One region of the Paraburkholderia sp. SARCC-3016 genome, then DNA from elsewhere that is predicted to be linked to it. Evidence: predicted binding sites of a transcription regulator. Region 1 holds the regulator's gene; the other holds the start of a gene.
The links. Region 1 encodes FNR, which switches genes on or off when oxygen is low (the NO sensors DNR and NnrR bind a similar motif). Its sites were predicted from a motif close to TTGATNNNNATCAA; they were not measured.
Positions count from the first base shown of each region.

Region 2: QYH69_RS10525 (OmpW family outer membrane protein) is a predicted target of FNR. The motif match lies at 3,212-3,225, and genes of this name have one in related genera.

Region 1 covers NZ_JAVHZD010000004.1:201,515-206,763, forward strand. Annotated here, with positions in the region: gene QYH69_RS06250 (AMP-binding protein) at 1-896, opposite strand, end outside; gene QYH69_RS06255 (hypothetical protein) at 1,182-1,502, shown strand; gene QYH69_RS06260 (DUF3564 domain-containing protein) at 1,510-1,881, opposite strand; gene QYH69_RS06265 (c-type cytochrome) at 1,944-2,291, opposite strand; gene fnr (fumarate/nitrate reduction transcriptional regulator Fnr) at 2,409-3,200, opposite strand; gene QYH69_RS06275 (response regulator) at 3,214-3,624, opposite strand; gene QYH69_RS06280 (response regulator transcription factor) at 3,767-4,414, opposite strand; gene QYH69_RS06285 (PAS domain-containing sensor histidine kinase) at 4,411-5,249, opposite strand, start outside.
Region 2 covers NZ_JAVHZD010000008.1:157,060-162,308, forward strand. Annotated here, with positions in the region: gene QYH69_RS10510 (polyamine ABC transporter substrate-binding protein) at 1-359, opposite strand, end outside; gene QYH69_RS10515 (Nramp family divalent metal transporter) at 747-2,048, shown strand; gene QYH69_RS10520 (DUF1289 domain-containing protein) at 2,202-2,405, shown strand; gene QYH69_RS10525 (OmpW family outer membrane protein) at 2,451-3,140, opposite strand; gene QYH69_RS10530 (aldehyde dehydrogenase family protein) at 3,287-4,723, opposite strand; gene QYH69_RS10535 (hypothetical protein) at 4,960-5,249, shown strand, end outside.

The sequences.
Region 1 (5,249 bases):
CCCGACGTGTACTGGAACAACGCAATGTCGTCGGCGTGCGCCGCAAGCGGCGCCGGCATCGGCTGTGGTGCGATCTTTTGCGGCGTCAACACGTGATGCAGCGTCGGCACCTGAATCGCGAGCAGCCGGGCGATCAGGCTGACTTCGCCCGCGGCGATCAGCGCCTTTGCGCGCGCATTCGCGAGGATCGCGATATTGCGGCGCATATGATCTTCGAGTTCGCTGCGATGGGCAGGCGGATAGAGCGGCACGGGAATCGCGTTGCAGAAGAGCAGGGCGGTAAAGCAGACAAAGTAGTCGAGCCCCGTCGGCAGCATCAGCGCCACGCTGTCGCCGGCCTCGATACCGAGCGAGCGCAAGCCGCCTGCGGCAAGCAAGGCCTGCCGGTACAGCGCGCCGATGCTGACCGGCGTTTCGCGGCCGGCTTCGTCGACGATCACGAGATGCGTACGGTCCGGATGACGCATGGCGTGCCATCGAATCACGTCGGACAACGTGGCGGCCGCGTGCGGCGTATCGAGCCGTTCGTCCGCGAGCCTTGCAGGCGACGTATGCACCGGCGTGCCTGTCGAGGGCGGCGACACCTCGGACGCGTCGGCGAGCGCGCCAAGCACATCGGCCGGCGTTCTCGCCGAAGCAAATGCGTCGACCGGCAGATGCGTGCCGAAAGCCGCTTCGATCCGGGTCAGCAGTTCCGCACGGACGAGGCTGTCGAACCCGAGATCCCGTTCGAACTGCGTATCGAGCGTCACCTGAACGGGGGAGCCGTGCCGCGCTGCCGCATCGCCATTGGCCTCGGCTGCGCGCGATTCGTCGGCGAGTGTGCGGACGATGTCGAGCAACTTTGTCCGTGCGTCCGCGGCCCGGGTCGAATGGGGCTCGTCGAGCGTGGTCATAGGTTCCTCCACCATGGCTTGCCGGCAATGGATCGGACGCGGCCATGCGATGGCTTCTGTCCACGTGGCTCGCCTGCGCCGATGCACCTATTCGACACGGTCTCCACCGGCGGCCCTTGACGTACGTCAAGCGCGCCCGGATGAGTCAGCGCGTCGTCGGCCGATTGACACACGTCAAGACCCGCGCAAAGGATCGGACCATGATGGAACGCAGCAGATGCCCGCCAGGACGCCAGAACGGCGCCGATTGCGTGAATGGCAATGTGCTACGTTGGGAGGAGCATCATGGGCATCGGCATGCAGATCGTGTATCTCGGCTTTGCCGGCTCGCGTGAACTCGAAGGTGAAGCGGGAGCGCAGCTCGTGCGCCTCGAACGCTATAGCAATCTGCTGTCGGGCTGCCATCTTGCGATCGAGGCATTGCGTCCGCGCAGCAGCCACCCGGTCTACGACGTGCGCCTCGATCTGCTGCTGCAAACATCGGGCTTCAAGCCGCTCGAGCACTGTTCCGATGAAGTTCCGCGCCTCGCGCTGCAGCGTGCGTTCGATCTGGCCGAGCGCGAACTCGCCACGCTCGCGGGGCGGGCGACAGCGCGCGCGCATTAGCAGGCGATTACATCTGGTCGTCCGCGAATACGCCGTGCTCGGGCGCCGAACCCGTGCTGTCGAGGCATTGCACATGCCACCGTCCGACGATCGGCGCGTGATGGGCGCGGCGGTACCACAGCGCGCGGCCGCTTTCTCCTTCGAATGGTCCTTGAGCGTGTGAAAGATCGAGCTTTTCGAGCACGCATAGCGCGTGTCCCGTATGTTGCCCGTCGATGCGCGTATCGGGACCCGAGATTTCGAACTCGCCCCATTCCGGCAGATCGATGACCGCGTGGCCTTCGCGCGACCATTTGCGCGCCGCCAGGTCGAGCCACAGAATGGCGTAGACCGAAGGGTCCGCGCAGTCGAAGGTGTCGAGATGTACGGTGATTCGCATGGCTCTTCCGGTGTGGAGTGTCGTCGCGCAGCGGCAACGGAGATTCAGGCGCGGCCGGCGAGTCACTGACTCATGACCCACTCGATGAGCGTATGCGCGTCTTGGGCGGACAGCGGCGGCCCGCCGCGCTCGGCGGAAACCGGCATCGGCATGTCGCCCCAATGCGCGCGGCCGCCGGCACGCAGCTTCTGTTCGAGCATACGGATCGCGTCAGGATTGTCGCGATATCGCTCGGCGATCTGATGAAACGCCGGTGCGAGAAAAGGGGCGTCCGACGTGTGGCAAAACATGCAGTGTTGCTGATCGACGAGCTCCGTGGGCTCGACGCGCTGCGCGTGCGCCGCGCCGACTGCGGCGAAGCCCGACACGGCGAGGCAGGCTGCGATCAGGCGCAAATGTATTGCTGGCATAGACGTGGGCTCCTTTTCGCCACCACTTTAAAGAAAGCCGCCATAGCGCCATTGACGCACATCAAGTGCCGATTGCAGGAGCGCGGCGTCGGCGAGCCCGCTTGCGCAGGCATGTGCTCAAACGCGCGACAGTCCTTCCAGATCGACGATGCGGATCTGCCTGCCGCGCGTATCGACGAGCCGTTCGCGCTGGAACTTCGAGAACATGCGGCTGACGGTTTCGAGTTTCATGCCGAGGTAACAGCCGATCTCTTCGCGTGTCATGCGCAGATTGAACTCGGACTGCGAATAACCGAGCGCCTTGAAACGCTTCGACAGATTCAGCAGGAATGCTGCCACGCGCTGTTCCGCGGTCATCGTGCCGAGCAGCATCATCAGCGACGATTCACGCACGATCTCGCCGCTCATCATCCGGTGCACGTGATGCTGCATGGCGCGTATTTCGCGGCAGACCGCTTCGAGCTGCATGAACGGAATCACGCAGACGACGCTGTCCTCGAGCGCGATCGCATCGCAATTGTGGCGGCTCGTGCATACGCCATCGAGACCGAGCGCTTCGCCCGCGATCTGAAAGCCCGTGACCTGTTCGCGGCCGTCGCGATGCATGACGATGGTCTTGAACGAGCCGACGCGCACCGCGTAGATGCTCTGGAACGCATCGCCGGCGCGGTATAGCGCCTCGCCGCGATGCACGGGGCGCGTCGTGCAGATCACCGCATCGAGCTGTGCGAGCTCCGCGGCGGAGAGGCCAGCAGGCATGCAGACCGAGCGCATCGAGCAGCCCGAGCAACGCACGGCGGTCCGCTTGCCGGATTCGGCGCCCGGCGACGGATCGACCTGATGAATCTGATGGAAGGCGTGGGCCGGCGCGGCATATGGCGCGGCCTGTTCGGCGAGTGCGAATGACATGATCGGCTCCTCGTTAATCAATGGCGCGCCGCCGGCGCGCTAACGAAAGGTCTCGGATGGTGTTGCACGCTGCGTCGAACTCGGCAGTCTTGTCGAAAAAGTAATGCGCACCGGCTTTGCTGCACGCGGCGCGGAACGCCGCTCCCGAATGATTCGTCAGCGCGATCGTCACAATGTCGGGCAGACTTTTCGCGAGCGCCGAAATCAGTTCGATGCCGCTGCCGGCCGAAAGCCGCAGGTCGATGACCGCGACATCGGGACGGCACGCGCGAATCGCGTCGAGCGCCGTTTCGCTGTCTTCGGCTTCGCCGACAATCTGCACGCCGGCCAGCAGTTCGAGCAGTTGCGCGATATTGCGTCGGACGCTCGCCGCATCTTCGACGAGAAACACTTTGAGGGGGGCGCGGTGCACATCGGTATCCATGCACCGCAGTATCGTCGCTGCTATCTCAAAAAAGAATCGGCGACGGTGGAAGTTCGAGTAGGGCGCTGCGGTTTTTTGTAGGCGGTTTCCTACACGGGGAGAGCGGGAACGGAACGGCCGCGTCCCGGGCGGGTCTCGCGCGTCAGGCTTCGTCCTGATCGTCGAACAGCTGATGGCGCATGGCGTAACGCACGAGCGCGGCTTCGTGCGGCATCTGCATCTTTTCGAGGATGCGCATTTTGTATGTACTGATGGTCTTCGAACTCACGCACAGCGCCTGGGCGATTTCGGTAATTGTCTGACCAGCGGCGATGCGGCGGAACACGTCGAATTCGCGATCGGACAGCCTTTGATGCGGCAATGTGTCCGCCGGCTCGTTCAGGCTTTGCGCGAACCGCTCGGCCATCGCAAGGCTCACATAGACGCCGCCCGACGCGATCTTCGTCAAGGCGCCGACGAGTTCGGCGCTGGCGCTTTCCTTTGTCAGGTAGCCGGACGCACCGGCCTTGAACGCGCGCACCGCATACTGCTGTTCCGCATGCATCGTCAGCACGAGGATGCGCAGCTCCGGTTTTTCTTCCCTGATCTGCTTGATGAGCTCGAGGCCGTTGCGGCCGGGCATCGAGAGGTCGAGCACGAGAATCTGCGCCGGCGTCTTGCGGATCAAGGCGATGGTCGTGATGCTGTCGCATGCTTCGCCGGCGACCTCGAAGCCGCTTGCGCTCTGCAGGATGTGGCGCAATCCGTCGCGCACCATCGCGTGATCGTCGGCAATCAAAACCCGGGTCATAGGAGCGTCTCTTCCTGTTGTACCGCGCGTAACGGAAAGGAAACGGTAAGGATAAAGCCCTTGTCCTTCGCTGTCTCGATAGTAACCGTTCCGTCAAGCATGCGTGCGCGCTCGCGCACGCCGATGAGGCCGAAAGTCCTGCCCAGCTCCGCTTGGTGCTGCGTGCCGGGCCAGCGGGGCGGCTCGTCCGCGCCCCGCCCGTCGTCGACGACCTGCAGCGTGCAGAGGCCCTCGTCGGTCGCGAGCCGCAAGCGGACGTTCGTCGCGTCGGCGTGACGCGCGACGTTGTTCAGTGCCTCCTGAACGATGCGGAAAATCGCGGTGGCCGCCTCGCGCGTGAAATTCGTCTGCTCTGCGTGGATATGCTGCTCGACCGGAATGCCGTACCGCTGATTGAAGTCGCGCGCGAGCCAGTCGATCGCCGGCAGCAGGCCGAGGTCGTCGAGCATGACCGGGCGCAGGTCCGCGGCGATGCGGCGCAGCGATGCGACCGTGGAATCGATGAGCTTGCGCATGCCGGCCAGCATCCGCAGCGCTTCGCCGGCCGCGGCCTGCGCGCCGGCCGGCTGGCCCGTTTGCGCGGGCGCGAGCGCCTGCTCGGCCGACGACAGATCCATTTTCAGCGCGGTCAGCTGTTGGCCGAGGTCGTCGTGGAGCTCGCGCGCTATGCGCATCTTTTCTTCCTCGCGCACCTGTTGCAGATTGGCGGACAGGTCGCGCAACTCCTCGCGCGACTGCTTGAGCGCGTTTTCGGCGTGCACGCGTTCCGTGACGTCGCGCAACACGACCGTGTAGAGCTTGCCCATGCGGTCCCGGACCTGCGAGATCGACGCCT
Region 2 (5,249 bases), on a different contig from region 1:
CCGGCGACGAGCGCCATCAGCGACGGGTCGAGATATTTGAGGTTCGGGATCTTCGATTTATCGAGCGGCGCGAAAATGCCGGCGGCAATCTGCTTGCCCGCGTAGTTGCTGGTCGGCACGACGATGTCGTAGCCCGAGTTGCCGGTCAGGAGCTTGGCCTGCAACGTGTCATCGCTGTCGTAGTTGTCGTACCTGACCTTGACGCCGGTCTGCTTCTCGAAGTTCGGAATAGTGTCCTTGGCGATGTAGTCCGACCAGTTGTACACATTCAATTGCGTATCTTTTGCCGCGGCCGGCAGCCAGGGCGCGGCGCACAGCGCAACCGCCGCCACCAACCGGCCCAACACCCGTTTGCTCATTCCGTTCTCCAGTCCTGGCCAGCCGACGCCGGCCGTCTACCCCGCTTATGCCGCGATGCCTGCACATGCCCGTCCCGCCTGTGCATGGCGTGCCCGCGACGTCCCTGAAAACCCCGAAAGCTACCACTAATCGATGTGCGCCACAAAAAAAATCCCCCGATGTCGCGCAAACGGTACAGCCGGCGGCGAGCGTGCGCCATTCGGGCGAAACCCGCCGCGACCGGGAAAATGGGCGCAATTTTATCGGGTTATCGGCGCGTGTCTACCTCGAATCGCACCTGATGCCGGATGCCCGTCACTATAGACTGTCATAAAAGCGCTGCGCGCCGGCTGCCGCACAGGCATGGCGCTTGCCTCGCTATCTGGCTCATGTCGAAGAGGGCCTTGATGAACACGAATCCGTTCGCGCTGCATCCGACGCGCCGCCACCCGTCCGACGGCATGCCGCCGCGGCCCGCGCGCCGGTTGTCGTTCATCGGCGCGGGCGCGCTCGTCGCGGTGGGCTATATGGATCCCGGCAATTGGGCCACCGCGCTCTCCGGCGGCGCGAGCTACGGCTATCAGCTGCTCAGTGTCGTGCTGCTGTCGAGCCTGACCGCGATGCTGCTGCAGTGGGTCTCGGCGCGCGTGGGCGTCGTCACCGGACGCGATCTTGCGCGGCTGTGCCGCGAACGCTACAGCCGCCGCACCGCGTTCGCGCTGTGGATCGCAAGCGAAATCGCGATCATCGCGTGCGACGTCGCGGAAGTGGTCGGCAGCGCGGTCGCGTTGCAGATGCTGCTCGGCGTCTCGCTGACCGTCGGCGTGCTGCTGTCGGCGGTCAGCACGTTCGCGATGCTGGCGCTGCAGCGGCACGGCCAGCGCACGCTCGAGGCGTTCGTCGTCGCGCTGATTCTGTTCGTCGGCATGTGCTTCGTGGTCGAACTCGCGCTCGCCCAGCCGGACTGGCACGCGGCGCTCGCGGGCACCGTACCCGACCCGCGCATCGTGCGCGACGCCGGCATGCTGTGGCTCGCGGCCGGCATACTCGGCGCAACCGTGATGCCACACAACCTCTATCTGCATTCGGCGCTCGTCAAGGAGTCCGTGCCCGACGGCGACGACGCGGCGATCGCCCAGGTACTCAAGCGCGCCAATGTCGGCACGTTCGGCGCGCTATCGGTGGCGTTTCTGATCAACGCAGCACTGTTGATCGTCTCGGCCGCGGTCTTTCACGCGCACGGCCATCGCAACGTGTCCGACCTCGCCGACGCGCAGGCGCTGATCGCGCCGCTCGTCGGGTCGCACTGGGCCGCGATTCTGTTCGCGGCGGCGCTGCTTGCATGCGGCATGAATGCGACGGTGACGGGCACGCTCGCGGGACAGGCCGTGATGGAAGGCTTCATGCGTCTCACGCTGCCGCGCTGGCAGCGCGCGCTGCTCACGCGCGGGCTCGCGCTCGGACCCGCGCTGGTCGCGGTCGTGCTATTCGGCCCACACGGGTCGAACCAGCTGCTCGTCGCAAGCCAGGTGGTGCTGAGCCTGCAGTTGCCGCTCGCGGTCGTGCCGCTCGTGCGATTCGCCTCGGACTCGCGGCTCATGCGCGGCTGGCGCGTCAGGCGCGTGCCGCTCGTGTTGGCATGGCTGGCCGCGGCGGCGATCGTCGCGCTCAATGCCGCGCTCGTGTGGCAGGTCGTGGCTGGACGTTGAGCGTTCGGCTCGCTTGAACGCTCCTTCGGGTTACTCGCTGCTCGATGGTTAGCCGCGCATTCGCGCCTTCCGGCAGCCGATCGGTGGCGAGAATGGGCGCCTCGGCTTTTCGTTTACCATATCGGACCGCCCGCGCTTTTCACCTCGTTCCCGATGGCTTCGAATCTTCACGACCTCCCCGACAGCCCGTGTATCGGCGTCTGCTCCACGCTCTTCGACGAAGTGTGCAAAGGCTGCGGCCGCACGGCGACCGAGGTCGCGAACTGGGTCTTCATGACCGACGACGAGAAGCGCTCGGTATGGGAGCGGATCGAACGCGACGGCACCGCCATGCGCTTCAAGTACGACAAGATGTGAGCCGCGCCTCGCGCGGGGCCGATCCGCGCGCCGGGCAGTACCCCGTCAGAATTTCATCCCGACGCCGAGACCGACCACGAGCGGGTCGATACGCAGCGTGCCGATCGATGCCCCGCCTAGCGTCGCATCGGTCCTCATCCAGATCTTCTTGATGTCCGCGTTGACGAACAGCGTCTTCGTGATCTGCACGTCGACACCGGCCTGCAGCGCCGGGCCGAAACTGCTGCGGCTCACGGCAATCGACTGGCCGCCCGCCTTGAGGCCGTCGTTATAAAAATACGTGTAGTTGAGGCCCGCGCCGACGTATGGGCGAATCTTTCCCTGATGGTTGAAGTGATACTGCAGCAGCAGCGTCGGCGGCAGCACGTTCACGCCGCCGAGCGCGCCCAGGTTCGACGTCACCTGATGGCGCGATGTCGCGAGGATCAACTCGACGCCGATGTTGTCGCGAATCATGTACGTGAAGTCGAGCTCCGGCACGATCGCGTTGTTGACGTTCACGTTGAGCGTCGACAACGTACTGCTCGTGCCGACCTGCGGCATGATGCTGATACCGCGCAAACGGACCAGCACATCGCGCGCATGAATGCCGCCCTCGACCGGGCTTTGCACCGTGCTCGCGGCCGACGCTGGGCCGCTGGCTGTGTCGTCGGCGTGTGCGGCGGTGGTCGCGAACGCGCTTATCAGCGTGGCACCCGCCATTGCGAGCGCCATTCCGGTTCTGTTCTTCTTCATTGCCTTGCCCCGCTATCGTTTCGATTCGTTGGTGTTCGAAGCGATTGTCGGGCGCTGCGGCGTTTGCGCTATTGACCTTTGTCAAGTGTGACAAACACGCGCGCGCAGATGCGGCTGAACGCCGCATCGAACGCGTGTGCGGCGCGTTACGTCGTCTTGTTGACGGCGAGTTGCATTGCCTTGTACTCGAGATATTCGTCGAGACCATACGTGCCGTTCTCACGGCCATAGCCCGACTGCTTGTAGCCGCCGAACGGCGCGGCCGCATTCCACGCGCCGCCGTTGATATTGACCTGCCCCGTGCGCATCCGGCGCGCGATGCCAAGCGCGCGTTCGTCGCTGCCCGCCCATACTGCGCCGGCGAGACCATAGACCGAGTCGTTCGCGATGCGGACCGCTTCGTCTTCGTCCTTGAACGTGAGAATCGTCAGCACGGGGCCGAAGATTTCCTCCTGCGCGATCGTCGCCTTCGGATGCACGCGGCCGAATACGGTCGGTTTCGCGAAGAAGCCTTGCTGTATGCCGTCCGGCATGCCGGGCCCGCCGGTCACGAGGTCCGCGCCCTCTTCGATGCCGCGCGCGATGTACTGCTGCACGCGTTGTTGCTGCGCGGCCGATGCGAGCGGACCGAGGCGCGTTCTGTCGTGACGCGGGTCGCCGGGCACATAGCTTTCGGCCGCGCTTTTCGCAAGCGCGCGCACTTCGTCGTAGCGGCTTTCGGGCACGAGCATGCGCGTATGCGCGGAGCACGTCTGCCCCGAGTTCAGAAAGCATGCGCCGACGGTCGCTTTCACGGCGGCCGGCAAATCCGCGTCGTCGAGAATCACCGATGCGGATTTGCCGCCCAATTCGAGCGCGACGCGCTTGACAGTCGCCGCGGCGAGTTCGGACACGCGCTTGCCCGCGCGCGTCGAGCCCGTGAACGACACCATATCGACCGACGGGTGCGACGCGAGCACCTCGCCGACCACCTGCCCATAGCCGCAGACAAGGTTGAAAACGCCGGCCGGCAAGCCCGCTTCGTGAATCGCCTCGGCGAGCACGAACGCATTGAGCGGCGCGATCTCCGACGGCTTCAGGACGACCGTGCAGCCCGCCGCGAGCGCCGCGGCCACCTTCAGCGTGATCTGGTTGAGCGGATAGTTCCACGGCGTGATCGCCGCGACGACGCCGACCGGTTCGCGCACGACGAGCGAATGGCCAACCTTCTCTTCAAACGCGAATTCGCCCGCGAGTTTGGCGTACGCGTGCCAGTTTTGTACCGCCCCGCCGACCTGTATCGCGCGCGACAGCTTGATCGGCATGCCGACTTCGCCGCAGATCAGTTGCGCGAGTTCGTCGGTGCGGGTCTTGAGGTTGTCGGCGATTTTTTGCAGGTACGCGCCGCGCTGTTGCGGCGACGTCGCGGCCCAGGCGTCGAAGGCGGCGCGCGCCGCGACGATCGCGGCTTCCGCGTCCGCTTCGATGCCTTCGGGAATGCGGCCCATCACCGCTTCGGTGCCGGAGTCGATCACGTCGATCGTGCCGGTGCCGCACGGGCTCAGCCATTTGCCGTCGATGTAGAACTGGTCGTAGGTCTTCATGTCGGTGCGTTCCTTGTCTCGGATGCGGCGCTTCGGTCGCACACATTTTACTCAAGCGCCCTGAGCAGGCCGGGATTCGCATCACGATCAAGCGAGCAAGACAAAGGCCCGCGCTGCGATAAGCGGGTCCGATATCCACGGCGACACTCCGCAGCGTTCCTATAGCGAATCTTGCGACGCCAACTTACAATTCGGCACCACAAAACGCCGGTGCGAACCGGCATCGAGACCACACCATGAACAAAATGATCGGATCTACCTTGCTAGCGGCGTCGCTGGCGACGGGGATGGCGGCCAGCGCGGCACAGGCGGACGCCGATGCACAGACCGGGGACGCGGGCGAGGTCGATCTGCCGACGTCCGCGACGCCCGGCAACCGCGCTGCCGAGCTTCCCTCGGGGCTCGGCGACTTCTGCTTCTTCGCACACCTGCCGCCCGCCGACCAGAAATACACGGTCGTCAGGAAACTGAAGGTGGGAAAAGGGACTTATGGCGGCGTCAGCGACATCCTGCCGAAGCTGGCCGA